One region of the Morganella sp. GD04133 genome, then DNA from elsewhere that is predicted to be linked to it. Evidence: riboswitches for the same ligand, from Rfam matches in the RefSeq annotation. Region 1 holds a riboswitch; the other holds the start of a gene.

Region 1 (7,512 bases):
CGCCACCAGCACGGGCAGTACCAGGGTCATTGCGCACAACCGCAGAAAGACGGTCCGCCCCGGGAAACGCCGCCGCCAGAGTGCCCGCGCCAGAAAAACAGCCGGAATAACGGAGAACAGGGCAGATAAGAAAGCTTGCCAGAAGGTAAAGCGGACGACATGCCACAGGTAGTTATCATCCCATATCTGCTGCCAGTCTGTATCCGGTGTGTTAAACCACAGCGCCCCGAAGGCACTGACAGCAACAACCAGCAGAAGACCGGACGCGAGTGCGCCCGGTATCAGGTATGCGGCAATTAACGGCTGACTGCGTTTTGCCATATCTGTATCCACTGATTGCGCTCTTTCGCCACTTCTTTTGCATCAAATTCCAGCGTTTTGACTGGTTTCGGCATGTTGTCGTAAACCGGCGGCAGCGGCATATCAATCACAGGATACATCCAGTTGGTGGTCGGCAGCGTTTTCTGGAAATCCGGAGTCAGCATAAACTGCATAAACTGTTCCGCCAGTGCAGGGTGTTTTGACGCAGCCAGCACACCCGCCATTTCTACCTGAAGGTAATGCCCTTCCTCAAATAGTGCGGCAGCATAGTTATCTTTGTTATCCGCCAGCATGTGATAACCCGGCGACGAGGTGTAACTCAGTACCAGATCAGCTTCACCTTTCAGGAACAGGCCGTAAGATTCGCTCCAGCCTTTGGTGACCGTCAGGGTTTTTTTCGCCATTTTGGCCCACTGTGCCGCCACATCATCCCCGTAGAGTTTTTCCATCCACAGCAGTAATCCCAGTCCCGGTGTGCTGGTGCGCGGATCCTGATAAATAATGGTCAGCTTCTGATCACTGTTAAGCAGTTCTTTCATGCTTTTCGGCGGATTCGGCAGAGTGTCTTTGTTGTAGATAAAGGCAAACCAGCCGTAATCATAAGGAATAAAGGTGTTGCTTTCCCATTTGACCGGCAGCACCAGTTTTGACTGATCAACATTGCTTTCTTTAAACAACCCGGTATCCAGCGCCGCCTGCATCAGGTTGTTATCCAGACCTAAGATGATATCGGCCTGTGATTTTTTGCCTTCCATCCGCAGACGGTTCAGCAGCGTCACGCCGTCACTCAGCCCGACGAGTTTCAGCTCGCAATTGCATTGCGCTTCAAAGTTTTTCTTAATTTCCGGCCCCGGTCCCCACTCGGCAACAAATGAGTCATAGGTATAGACAGTCAGAACCGGCTTGCTGTTATCTGCAGCGGCCTGGAAAGAGAACAGTGCAGCAAGGCCGCCTGCAATAATATTTCTGGTCAGTTTCTGTAACACTTTGCGCTCCTGTAAGGGAAGGATTGGCAAAGGATCTGAGTGCAGCATGATGGCGACAGGCTGTGCTGTCAGCAGTGGCGGCTCAAATCCCTACGCCGGTATTAACCGGATCAGGTTCCTCGGGTGTTATCTCAGCAGCACCGGCCGGAAAGCCGTCGCTGCACCCCGTTGAGAGAGGAACAGTGTAGTGTTTTTCCCGGGAATTTGCCACTGTCCGGAACGGCTGAAACAGCCTGTTGCTTTTTATCCCTCAGAGCCGGAAATGCGGCGGGCTGAAGGATTTTGAGTGCAGAGGTTTACCCCATGATGGGAGTGTGAAACAATTGGCTATCTTTCAGTTTTTTTCTGAGGTAGTCGAGTGATTGATGATGATGGCTACCGCCCGAATGTCGGGATTGTAATTTGTAATAAGGAAGGCCAGGTTTTATGGGCCCGCCGCTACGGACAGCACTCGTGGCAGTTTCCTCAGGGAGGTATCAATCCCGGCGAATCACCGGAACAGGCCATGTACCGTGAGTTGTATGAGGAAGTTGGTTTAACGCGTAAAGATGTGCGTATCCTGGCGGTTACCCGCAACTGGCTGCGCTACAAATTACCCAAACGTTTGGTGCGTTGGGATACCAAACCGGTTTGTATCGGTCAGAAGCAGCGCTGGTTTTTACTTCAGCTGCTCTGCGAAGACAAAGAGGTCAATGTGACCCGCAGCAAGTCGCCGGAATTTGACGGCTGGCGCTGGGTTACCTACTGGTATCCTGTTCGTCAGGTGGTCTCTTTCAAACGTGATGTGTACCGCCGCGTCATGAAAGAGTTTTCTTCCGTTGTGATGCCCGCCAACAGCGAAGCGACGGCTGTGCGGGCACCGTTTCCCTATCGTCGCCGGCGCCAGAATTAGGGGGAACGGATGCTGACGCGTTTACGTGAAGTGATTGAAAAAGTGGCTGCTGCCGCTGATCTCGCGGAAGCGCTGGAGCTTCTGGTTAAAGAAACCTGTCAGGCGATGGGAACTGATGTCTGTTCCATCTACCTGGCAGATAACCAGCATCACTGTTTTTATCTGATGGCAACGCAGGGGCTGAAAAAGCCCCGCGGCCGTGCTGTCAGCCTTGCTTTCGGCGAAGGTGTGGTCGGCCATGTCGGCCGCCGCGCTGAGCTTATCAATATCGCGGATGTCCGCGAACACCCCGGTTTTAAATATCTTCCTCAGGTTAAAGAAGACAACCTGCGTGCGTTTCTCGGTGCGCCGGTGGTTTACCGCCGTCAGTTACTGGGTGTGCTGGTGGTTCAGCAGAGAGAAAAACGTCTGTTCAGTGAAACGGAAGAATCTTTTATTGTCACTCTGGCAATGCAGCTGGCGGTGCTGCTGGCGCAGGCACAAACCAAAGGGTTGTTCGGGCAGTTCCGCCAGACCCGTATTCAGGCTATTCCGGTCTCTTCCGGGATTGTGATGGCCTACGGCTGGGAAGACCGTTCACAGCCGGTGCTTGAGAATGTTTCCGAAGCCTCGGCACTGGATCGCGTGCAGGAGCGTGCCCGCCTGAATAAAGCGCTGGAGGATGCCACGGCAGAGTGCCGCCGCATCAGCAAGCGTTTTAATGCTGCTTCACAAAAAGAAAGTGCCGCTATTTTCGATCTTTACTCCCATCTGCTGAACGACCTGCAACTGAAAAAGGGGTTGTACAGTATTGTGGAGCAGGGTTTTGTGGCTGAATGGGCTGTCAAAACGGTCATTGAGCAATTTGCGGGCCGGTTTGCCGGGCTTCAGGACAGCTATATGCGGGAGCGGGCCACGGATTTGCGGGCACTCGGGCAGCGGCTGTTATTCCATCTTGATGATAATTTTACCGGCAGCAACCAGTGGCCGGAGCGCTTTGTGCTGGTGGCTGATGAACTGAGTGCCAGCCTGCTGGCGGAACTGCCGCAGGAACAGCTTGCCGGTGTGGTAGTGCGTGACGGGGCAACACATTCCCATTCCGCCATTCTGGTCAGAGCGATGGGTATCCCGGTTATCATGGGCGCAGATATCCAGCCGGAGCTGTTACATAACCGCCTGCTTATCCTCGACGGCTACCGGGGCGTGGTGTATATCGAACCGGAACCGCTGATAGCACAGGAATTCAGCCAGATTATTGAGCAGGAGCAGGCTATCAGTCAGCTGGCGGAGGATGAACTCAGCCGCTCCGCTGCACTGAAAAGCGGCGAACGGGTTTCTGTTCAGCTGAATGCCGGGCTCAGTCTGAAATATGAGCAGAAAATCGTCAAAAGTATTGACGGGATTGGTCTGTACCGTACGGAAATACCGTTTCTTGTACACAATGGTTTTCCGTCAGAAGAAGAGCAGAAAGTCCGTTATCAGGATATGCTGCAACTCTTTGCCGGGAAACCGGTGGTACTGCGGACACTGGATATCGGCGCTGATAAGCAACTGCCGTATATGCCTATCAGCGAGGAAAACCCGTGTCTGGGCTGGCGCGGTATCCGCGTGATGCTGGATCAGCCGGAGATTTTTCTTATCCAGCTGCGGGCCATGCTGCGGGCTAATATCGGGCTGAATAATCTGAAGATATTATTCCCGATGATTTCCGGGCTCGCAGAGGTTGAAGAGGCTATCCGTCTGCTTGACCGCGCCTGTGAGGAGGTTTCAGCACTGACCGGGGAGCGGGTGGAACGTCCGCCGGTGGGGGTGATGCTGGAAGTACCGTCATTGTTGTTTATGCTGCCGGAACTGAAACACTATATTGATTTTATTTCTGTCGGTACGAATGATTTAACTCAGTATCTGCTGGCGGTTGACCGGAATAATACGCATGTTGCACCATTATATGACTCACTTCATCCGGCGGTCCTGCGTATGCTGAATTTTGTCCGGACGGAAACCACCCGGCTGGGGATCCCGGTCTCGGTCTGCGGGGAAATGGCGGCGAATCCGTTAGGTGCAATGATACTGATTGGTTTAGGATACCGTCAGCTGAGTATGAACGGGCGGAGTATCCCGCGTATTAAGTATCTGCTGCGGCATCTGGATGCCGGAGCGCTGGAGCCGCTGCTGGCATCATTGCTGGATGCACAGACAGCGGCTGAGATCCGTGAAAAAGCGGAGCTGTTTATTGAGAGCAAGGGACTGGGACAGCTTATCCGGGGCAGTGCTTAACCGGCACATCCCGGGGCATAAGGTGTTTCTGTCCTTACCGTCATCTATCCCGGTCTGCGGCAGGCAGAGCTGTAACCGCAGCCGGATACAACACACAGTGTGAGGTACGATGAGTAACACTTATCTGGCATTTCCGGATTTTGATCCTGTTATTTTTTCTGTGGGGCCGGTGGCGTTACGCTGGTACGGGCTGATGTATCTTGTCGGGTTTGTGTTTGCCATGTGGCTGGCCAACCGGCGTGCAGACAAACCCGGCAGCGGCTGGAAACGCAGTGAAGTTGAAACACTGTTATATGCCGGATTTGTGGGGGTTTTCCTGGGCGGTCGTATCGGCTATGTGCTGTTTTATAACTTCCCGCTGTTTGCGGAAAACCCGCTGTATCTGTTCAAAGTCTGGGATGGCGGTATGTCATTCCACGGCGGACTGATGGGCGTTATTATTGCTATGTGGTGGTTTGCCCGCCGCACGAAGCGTCATTTCCTGCAGGTTGCTGATTTCGTGGCACCATTGATTCCGTTTGGTCTCGGCATGGGGCGCATCGGTAACTTTATTAACGGCGAGCTGTGGGGACGTGTGACACTCGATACGCCGTGGGCCATTCTGTTCCCGACGTCTTACAGTGAAGACGTGAAACTGGCCGCTGCTGATCCGTCTTTGATGCCGGTGCTTGAACAATACGGCGTTCTGCCGCGTCACCCATCACAGCTGTATGAAATGCTGCTTGAAGGGATCGTCCTCTTTATCATTCTGAATGTGTTTGTCCGCAAATCCCGTCCGATGGGCAGCGTGTCAGGCCTGTTCCTGATTGGCTACGGCCTGTTCCGTATCATTGTGGAGTTTTTCCGCCAGCCGGATGCACAGCTTGGTTTATTCGGCGGGATCAGTATGGGGCAGATTCTGTCTGTACCGATGATTATTGTGGGTGTGCTGATGATGGTATGGGCCTACAAATGTCCGGGTAATAAAAAGCAGAGTGATACCGGAAAACAGAATGCGCCGGAATAGATCCGGTTTTAGCGTTTAGTGAGTAATAAAAAACTGCATCGTAACCGATGCAGTTTTTTTATGCGCAGCTGTTTAATGGTTTCTCAGACAGAGAACGGATATTTTATCGGATCGTGGTGCTGGTAATCTGTCACCGTGAAGTCATCAGTGGTTACCCATGTCATTAAATCATCCAGCGTTTTAATCTCAGGGTTAATATGCAGTTTTGGTGATGCAAATGGTTTACGTGTAATCTGGACATCACGCATTAATTCCAGCTGGTCTTCATATAAATGAAGGTTAACCACTTTGTGATAAACCTTACCACATTTCAGTCCGGTTATCTGAGCCATAATAGCCAGCAGGAAATAGCATTGCGGCGCATTGAAAACATAACCAAGCGCATAATCACAACTGCGCTGATAACTGTTTAAATATAATGTGCCATCAAGAACAGAAAAATGATGCATAAACATGCAAGGTCTCAGGCAGCCCTGATCAAATTCACCCGGATTCCAGAATGAAATTATTTCACCGCGGTCATCAATGCCTTTTTTTAAATTATTATAGACTTTACGGAGTTGGTCGAATGTATTTTTCCGCAGTTCAGTAATCAGTGCGTGAACACCCTCTTTATCTCCGGAGTCACTTAATGATAATAATAAATCATACTGTGCTTCTGTCGGTGATACTTTCAGTTGCCGTCCCTGAACACCATAAACGCGGCCCATATCATCCTCACCTTTGCGGTTCGGGTTTGCCAGCCAGTCGGTATTTTCATTGGCGTTAGCGTTCCAGGTATTACAGCCGATGGCTCTGAACTGAGCGGCGCTGTCATATCCGCGTAAGTAACCCAGCATTTCCGCAATTGCCGCTTTCCAGAATGCTTTGCGGGTGGTCACCAGCGGGAACTCATTTTTGTCAACATGGTAAGTGAAATCGGCATTAATAATTGTCAGGCATCTTTTACCTGTCCGTTTATTCTCAATCCATTTCCCTTCCTCCAGAATGCGCTTTGCAATGTCTAAATATTGTTCCACTTTTGTTTTCCTGTTGACGCAGTATATGGTCTTAATATTATAACATTATTTTCATTTACTTCATACAAAATAATATTGATTTTATTTTTATTAAAATTAAATTTATTAATGAAATTGATGATTAAGAATGTGTTTTTATTATTTTATAAAATAGTATCAGTGGTTGATTTTATTTTCTGGCTGATAGTATCCGGCACACCGGTACTGAGAGTTTAATACAGTACCGGTGGCCGGTTTTTATATCAGTTAATTTCCGGATTGTTAAAGAGCGGTGATGTCTGTTCTTTTTAGTCTCTTCATTTTATTCACTCCACACTTTTTTTTCCGGCAGGTGGTTTTTTTCCGCCCGGCACGAAACAAAATGTGTATTTGCCGTATCCCGCAGAAAATTTTTCCTGTTGCGTCGCATTTTTTCCGGTTTTGTCTTTCCGGGAGTGGCAAACACGTTATTTTTTCCACAGGAAACAGAAACGGGTGATCACATGCAGACAGAGCGGGGGATATCGCTGATGGAAGTCATTGTTGTTTTATTTATTATGGCATTACCTTTTTCATTTATTCATATTTCATGGGAAAGCTACAGAGAACGGCGGTACCTGACAGAAACGGCGGCGTTGTTTCAGCAATATCTCTGCAGTCATAAACTGAAAGCAACCTATCTGAATGAAACACGTAAAATAGCCGTTACGTTTGGTGAGAAAAGCCGGGCCTGTCATCAGGCATCATCAGCACCGTGTGATGATGGCCCGGAAGTATTCACACCGATGGCGGGAGTCCGGATTGTTTCCGGCACGACAGACACGGTGCTGTTCTGGGGAACCCGGCATACCGCCTCTGCTGCCAGCTTTTTACTGGAAAACACACAGGGACAGATAAAACTGATTATCTCAGCCCCCGGACGTATACGGTTGTGTACACCGGGAACGATATCCGGCGTACCGTCATGCTGAATAAGAGGCGGGAAAAGGGGTCATTGCTATTTGAAATGCTGGTGAGCATGGCGGTCAGTGCAATGCTTCTGGTCACGGTAAC
Region 2 (7,512 bases), on a different contig from region 1:
TATCGCCACCGGTACCATATGATCACGGAAATACGGTGATTCGCGGGTGGAGAGTGACAGCTCAATATCGGGTGCGAACAGGCGGAAGGCACAGATAAGCTGCACCAGCTCCGCTTCATTCATCAGGGATTCAGGCTCAATACCGCCTGCACACGGGCGCAGACGCGGGAAAGAGATGGAATAACGGGTTTTCCAGTAGCGCTGGCGCAGATAATGCAGATGCTCCGCAACCATATAGCAGTCTGTCCGCCACTGTCCGGACAGACCGATCAGTGCGCCCAGGCCGATCTTGCTGATCCCGGCCTGACCAAGGCGATCAGGGGTTTGCAGCCGCCAGTGAAAATCCTGCTTTTTCCCTTTCAGATGGTGCCGCTGATAGGTGCTCTCATGGTAGGTTTCCTGATACACCATCACACCGTCCAGCCCCAGTGTGCGCAGTTCGGCGTATTCCTCTGTCGCCATCGGCTGCACTTCCATCATCATGGTGCTGAAATAATCGCGGATCAGCGGGAAGGTTTCGCGGAAGTAGTCCATCCCCACTTTGCGCTGATGTTCGCCGGTGACCAGCAGCAGGCTGTCAAAGCCGAGGGCTTTTATTGCCTTACATTCGGTATGGATTTCTTCCGGGGTCAGGGTCTTGCGCTTAATGTGGTTGCTCATGGAAAAACCGCAGTAAGTACAGTCGTTGGCACACAGGTTAGAGAGATAGAGCGGGACATACATCCCGACGACATGACCGAAACGCTGCCGGGTCAGCGTCTGTGCTTTCTGTGCCATCACTTCGAGATACGGGCGGGCGGCAGGGGAAATCAGCGCCATAAAATCCGCCGTGGTCAGCGTGTCCGCACTCAGTGCCCGTTCGACATCGCGGGCGGTTTTGCTGTTGAGCTGTAAGGTGAGGTCATCCCAGTCCAGCTGCTGCCAGCGGTCGCTGAAGGTTTTTTCACTCATCACAGTGCTCCCAGGAATGAGGTCAGCGGGCTGGAGGCCGATGCCTGCTGCTGCACCGGCGCAAGTCCGGCTTCCCGTGCCAGCAGCCCGGCCTCAATGGCCTGACGGAAGGCTTTTGCCATGGTGACCGGTGAACGGGCAACCGCCATCGCGGTATTGACCAGTACGGCATCCGCGCCCAGTTCGATGGCCTCGAGGGCGTGGCCTGGTGCGCCGATCCCGGCATCAATCACTACCGGAACCGTTGCCTGTTCAATAATAATGCGCAGCATATCGCGGGTCTGTAATCCCTGATTAGAGCCGATAGGCGCACCCAGCGGCATAACGGCGGCGCATCCGGCCTCCTGCAACCGGCGGCATAATACCGGGTCCGCACTGCAGTAAGGCAGGACAACAAACCCCTCTTTCACCAGTATTTCCGCTGCCGCCAGGGTTTCAACCGGGTCCGGCAGCAGGTAACGGGCATCGGGGTGGATCTCCAGTTTGATCCAGTTGGTGCCGAGTGCTTCCCGCGCCAGTTGTGCGGCAAATACTGCTTCCCGTGCATTGTTTGCGCCGGAGGTATTCGGCAGCAGTTTAATACCGAGTTCACGGAGCGGGGCGAGGATATCATCGTGCCCCTGAGAAAGATCGATGCGCTTCATTGCCATGGTGACTAACTGGCTGCCGGAGGCGGCAATCGCTTCCTGCATCACCCGGCTGCTGGTGTATTTCCCGGTGCCGGTAAATAAATGGGATGTAAATGTGGTATCTGCAATCGTCAGCATCATTAACCTCCTGCGATAGCCTGAAAAAGTAAAATCTGATCGCCGTCGCGGACAACGTGTTCTGACCAGCTGCCACGGACAACAATGGTCTGGTTTACCGCGACAGCAATGCCCGCCACCGGGCGGCCGAGAAATGTCAGCAGTTCACTGACGGTGACGGGAGAATCAATATCCATCACCTCGTCATTCACCGTTATGCGCATGCGGCTGCCTCCTGACACACCGGGCAGTCTGCCGCCCGCCGGAGCTGTAATGTGCTCCAGCTTTGCTGTCTGCCGTCGAAAAGGCGTAATTTCCCGTTCAGCGGGGAAGACAATCCGGCCAGCAGTTTGATCGCTTCCAGCGCCTGAAGCGTGCCGATCACGCCGACAACCGGGCCGAGAACACCGGCGGTGCGGCAGTTGCGTTCCGGAATGACATCATCGGGATAAAGACAGCAGTAACAGCCGTGTTCAAACGGCGGCTGCAGTACCAGAAGCTGTCCGCTGAAACCAACCGCACTGCCGCTGATCAGGGTTTTTTGCTGCGTGACACAGGCGGCATTGATGGCATGGCGGGTCGCCATGTTATCGGTACAATCGAGGACAATATCTGCTGTTTGTACAATGTGTTGCAGTGTTTTTCGGGTCTGGCGTTCGGTGATCACATTGAGTGTGAGTGCCGGGTTCAGCGCCCGCAGACGTGCCGCTGCCGTACGGGCTTTATTGTCCGGTACATCGGCTTCGGTATAGAGGATCTGGCGCTGGAGGTTGGAGAGATGCACTTCATCATCATCAATCAGAGTCAGTTCACCGACACCGGCTGCTGCCAGATACAGTGCCGCAGGGGAGCCCAGTCCGCCGAGACCGGTGATCACCGCATGAGACTGCTTGAGTTTCAGCTGACCTTCCGGGCCGATATCCTCCAGCAGCAGCTGGCGGCTGTAGCGCATAAAATCATGATCATTCAGCATGGTTGACCTCCTGATATTCAGCGATTTCCCCGGTCAGTGCCATCAGTTGCCGGGTGGCAGCCTGCCAGTCAGCGGCTTTGGTGATCGCACTGACCACCGCAATGCTGCCGACCCCGGTGGCAGCAACAGCGGGGGCACGTTCAAGGGAAATACCGCCGATGGCGACCAGCGGGAAATCCGGTGTGGCGGCAACCTGACGGGCCAGGTTTTCTAATCCCTGCGGGGATGAGGGCATGATTTTGGTTTGTGTCGGGAAAATATGCCCCAGCGCGATATAGGACGGACGCAGCGCTTTGGCACGCTGCAATTCGTTGTCATCGTGGGTGGAAATCCCGAAACGCAGCCCGGCCTGCTGAATCGCCCGTAAGTCAGCAATATCCAGATCTTCCTGGCCGAGATGCACACCATACGCACCGTGCTTTATGGCAAGGCGCCAGTAGTCATTGATAAACAACCGCGCCTGATATTTTTTCCCCAGCACAACAGCGGTGCGGATCTGCTCATCCACCTGTGCATCGGTTTTGTCTTTGATGCGCAGCTGGATTGTCCGCACGCCGGATGCCAGCAGCCGCTCAATCCACACCAGTGAATCCACCACCGGATACAGCCCTAATTGGTGTTCCGTCCGGGCAAACGGCGCGTCAGGCAGATTCATCGATACGCTCCTCTGCACTGTGGTACAGCTCGCTGCCTTTGGCGCGGAAGGCGTCAGACATCTCTTCCATCCCGGCGGCGTAGTCGCGGACTTCCTGTGAAATTTTCATTGAGCAGAATTTCGGCCCGCACATTGAACAGAAATGCGCGACTTTGCCGGATGCCTGCGGCAGGGTTTCATCGTGGTAAGTCCGGGCGGTTTCCGGATCCAGCGCCAGATTGAACTGATCTTCCCAGCGGAACTCGAAACGCGCTTTTGACATCGCGTTATCGCGGATTTGGGCTCCCGGATGCCCTTTGGCGAGATCAGCAGCATGCGCGGCGATTTTATAGGTGATAAGCCCTTGTTTAACATCTTCTTTGTTCGGTAATCCAAGATGTTCTTTCGGTGTCACATAACAGAGCATGGCACAGCCGAACCAGCCGATCAGTGCCGCGCCGATGCCGGATGTGAAATGGTCATAGCCCGGCGCGATATCGGTGGTCAGCGGCCCCAGGGTGTAGAACGGTGCTTCATGGCAGTGCTCCAGTTCTTCCGTCATATTTTTGCGGATCATCTGCATCGGTACATGGCCGGGGCCTTCAATCATCACCTGCACATCATATTCCCACGCGATTTTGGTCAGCTCGCCAAGGGTATGCAGTTCAGCGAACTGGGCTTCGTCGTTGGCATCCTGAATGGAGCCCGGACGCAGACCATCACCGAGAGACAGTGCCACGTCATAGGCCGCACAAATTTCACAGATGTCACGGAAGTGCTGATACAGGAAGTTTTCCTGATGATGAGACAGACACCATTTCGCCATAATCGATCCGCCGCGTGACACAATGCCGGTCAGGCGTTTTGCCGTCATCGGCACATAGCGCAGCAGAACCCCGGCGTGAATGGTGAAGTAATCCACCCCTTGTTCCGCCTGCTCCAGCAGCGTATCGCGGAACATCTCCCAGGTCAGGTCTTCGGCAACACCGTTCACTTTTTCAAGAGCTTGATACACCGGCACGGTACCGATAGGCACCGGGCTGTTACGCAGTATCCACTCGCGGGTTTCGTGAATATAACGGCCGGTGGAGAGATCCATCACCGTATCTGCCCCCCAGCGGGTGGACCAGACCAGTTTTTCCACTTCTTCCTCAATGGAGGAGGTGACAGAGGAGTTGCCGATATTGGCATTCACTTTCACCAGAAAATTGCGGCCGATAATCATTGGTTCGGATTCCGGGTGGTTAATATTGGACGGGATAATGGCGCGTCCGGCAGCGACTTCATCGCGGACAAACTCCGGGGTGATATTATCCGGCAGATTGGCACCGAAATGCTGTCCCGGATGCTGTTGCAGCAGGACTTCGCCCCGGATGCGTTCACGCCCCATATTTTCGCGGATGGCGATAAATTCCATCTCCGGGGTGACAATCCCTTTCCGGGCATAATGCAGTTGTGTCACGCATTTTCCGGCTTTGGCTTTCAGCGGTGCCGGGCGGTTCGGGTAGCGCAGATGGTCAAGGCCGTTATCGGCCAGCCGGTCACGGGTGAAATCAGAACTCAGGTGTGTCACCGCTTCGGTATCGCCGCGCTCTGCAACCCATTGTTCACGCAGACGGGCAAGACCGGCACGGACATCCAGTTTTACCTGCGGGTCGCCGTACGGCCCGGCGGTATCATAAACCGGCACCGGCTCGTTCTCTTCATACTGCGGATTGGCTTTATCGCCGCCGATCAGGGTCGGCGACAGGGCAATTTCCCGCATTGGCACCCGGATATCCGGGCGCGATCCGGTGAGATAAATACGGGAGGAGTTCGGGAAATTCACCCCTTTCAGGGTGCTGATATATTCCTCTGCCGCATCGCGCTGTTCACGGCGGGTACGGGCTTTGGACGGGGCTGCGGTTTCCGCACCCGGGGAGAGATCAGTGGTATCAATACGTTGTTCACGGGACATAGCAAATTCCTTACAGTGAAACCGGTAAAACCGGAAGAAAAAGTGAGAAATTGCTTGTCTGGAGGTGCGTCAGGAGTAATGCGTGATAACCGGCTGCTGATAAACCGCGCATGGCGGCGGCTGAAAAACGGCGGTTAAAAAAGAAAAGATTACTCTTGTTCCCTTCGCGGGTACTAACCCGATCAGGTTCCGCGGATCCCGAATTAACGGTCTCAGCCCGATTTATCACAGGGATAAATGCTGGGCACTCCGACAAGAAAGATTTCAGTATAAGAAGCTGCCCGGAAACTACAACCTTTTTATAACATCATTTATTTACCTGAAGCATTCCCGGTCATCCTCCCTGATATTCAGCGGTTACGCCGCTGCGGCTAAAGATAAAAAAAATTAAATTAAAACTGATAATTTCCGGTCAGTTGCCGATGTTTTCTGTCGGCGTGCCTTATTACGGCATATTAAGAAAAAACAATTGGTTATTTATTGGCCTTATTGATTGCTTTCTGCATCAGGAAAAAAAATGAATCTTAAAAATATGACGATCCGGGTCAGGTTATCTGTCACATTCGGTGTTCTGATCGCCATTCTGGCGCTGGTTTCCGGAATGGCGGTGATGAACCTGTATAAAGACAAAGAGATGTTCACGAATTACGTTAACGGGACATATGCACTTCAGGTTCAGGCGTATGAAGTCCGCCATGCAACAGAAGAGCGGGCGATCATGTTGCGGGATATGATCAATGCGACAGATAAGAAAGATAAAACAGAAGAACTGAACCGTTTTAAAGAAGAAGACGGGAAAGTCAGTAAAAGAACGCAGACGCTGCTGGATATGGTCAATGAGTTCGGCATGGATCCGCAGGGGCGGGCGTTGCTTGATAAGATGATAGCGGATGAAAAACACTATGCCGCCGTGACCCGGGAAGTGCTTGAACTCGATCAGCAGGGACGGCATGAGGAGGCGATTGCGAAAATGATGGATGCCGAATATGCGGCCTCGGATGCTTATATCCTGTCATTCCGTGCCAGCCGCGATCACGGCACGGAAACCGGTAATCAGCTTATTCAGGAATTTAATACCAATTTTGAGCGCCAGAGCAACATTATTCTGGTGTTTGCGTTACTGGCGTTAACGCTGGCGATTGTCTCCGGGGTGATGATTATCCGCAATCTGACCCGTGCGCTGGGTGCTGAACCCGCACAACTGAAAGAAGTGGCTGAACGGGTGGCCTCCGGTGATCTGTCGCCGTCTGATGAAACGCATCCGGTTCCGGACGGTAGTGTGCTGAGTACCCTGAAGGCAATGCAGAGGAACCTGGCCGGTATCGTCGGCACGGTGCGTAATAACAGTGACAGCATTGTGACCGGCACAATGCAGATAACCAGCGGTAATGCGGATCTGAGCCAGCGTACTGAATCTCAGGCCAGCAGTCTGCAGCAGACCGCTGCATCAATGGAACAGTTATCTGCCACGGTAAAAAGCAGTGCGGAGATCGCGGCAAAAGCGAATATGATGGCAGCGGAAGCCTCCGAAACGGCCCGTCACGGTGGTGAGAAAGTGGATTTGGTTATTCATGCCATGCAGGATATCTCAAACTCTTCCCGCACAATCACTGACATTATCGGCGTGATTGATTCCATTGCATTCCAGACCAATATCCTGGCACTGAACGCGGCGGTGGAAGCCGCGCGTGCCGGTGAGCACGGACGCGGTTTTGCGGTGGTATCCGGCGAAGTCCGGACACTGGCACAGCGGAGTGCGCAGGCTGCCGGTGAAATAAAAAATCTGATTAATGCCAGCGTTGAGCAGGTGGATGCAGGCAGCAAGTTGGTGGCAGAAGCCGGTGAATCGATGCAGGTGATTGTCACTCAGACGCAGGGCGTCAGTCAGATGATTGACGAACTGACGCTGGCGGCAAATGAACAGTCTCAGGGTATTTCGCAGGTCGGCATTGCGGTACAGCAGATTGATGAAGTCACACAGCAGAATGCCGCGCTGGTGGTTGAAAATGCGGCGGCAGCGGAAAGCCTGCATCAGCAGGCGGGACAACTGATGCAGGTCATGACCCAATTCAGGCTGGGAAGCAACGCGGCCTGATCCGGCTGATATCCGCTGCCGTATCTCCGGCAGCGGGTATCGTATTTATCAGTGACAGGCAGGCAGATCAGCCGTTTATTGGGTTTAGCGACCACGTCAGCTGCATCCAACCCTGTTTTTCTGCTTCTGCCTGCAATACCGGGTCGGCGTTGACCG

What was found. A riboswitch is a leader RNA that binds a small molecule or an ion and turns the genes downstream of it on or off. The one in region 1 is predicted to bind thiamine pyrophosphate.
Region 2: another riboswitch for thiamine pyrophosphate. It lies ahead of thiC (phosphomethylpyrimidine synthase ThiC); the one in region 1 lies ahead of thiB (thiamine ABC transporter substrate binding subunit).

Annotation. Positions count from the first base shown of each region.
Region 1 covers NZ_JAODZS010000020.1:18,410-25,921, forward strand. The annotation lists gene thiP (thiamine/thiamine pyrophosphate ABC transporter permease ThiP) at 1-321, opposite strand, end outside; gene thiB (thiamine ABC transporter substrate binding subunit) at 297-1,283, opposite strand; TPP riboswitch at 1,377-1,485, opposite strand; gene rppH (RNA pyrophosphohydrolase) at 1,666-2,199, shown strand; gene ptsP (phosphoenolpyruvate--protein phosphotransferase) at 2,209-4,455, shown strand; gene lgt (prolipoprotein diacylglyceryl transferase) at 4,565-5,461, shown strand; gene thyA (thymidylate synthase) at 5,545-6,480, opposite strand; gene N7387_RS11335 (peptidase) at 6,963-7,430, shown strand; gene N7387_RS11340 (prepilin peptidase-dependent protein) at 7,424-7,512, shown strand, end outside.
Region 2 covers NZ_JAODZS010000038.1:13,169-20,680, reverse strand. The annotation lists gene thiH (2-iminoacetate synthase ThiH) at 1-951, opposite strand, end outside; gene N7387_RS17255 (thiazole synthase) at 951-1,718, opposite strand; gene thiS (sulfur carrier protein ThiS) at 1,721-1,921, opposite strand; gene N7387_RS17245 (HesA/MoeB/ThiF family protein) at 1,912-2,670, opposite strand; gene thiE (thiamine phosphate synthase) at 2,660-3,325, opposite strand; gene thiC (phosphomethylpyrimidine synthase ThiC) at 3,312-5,261, opposite strand; TPP riboswitch at 5,404-5,523, opposite strand; gene N7387_RS17230 (methyl-accepting chemotaxis protein) at 5,779-7,356, shown strand; gene N7387_RS17225 (HAD-IB family hydrolase) at 7,424-7,512, opposite strand, start outside.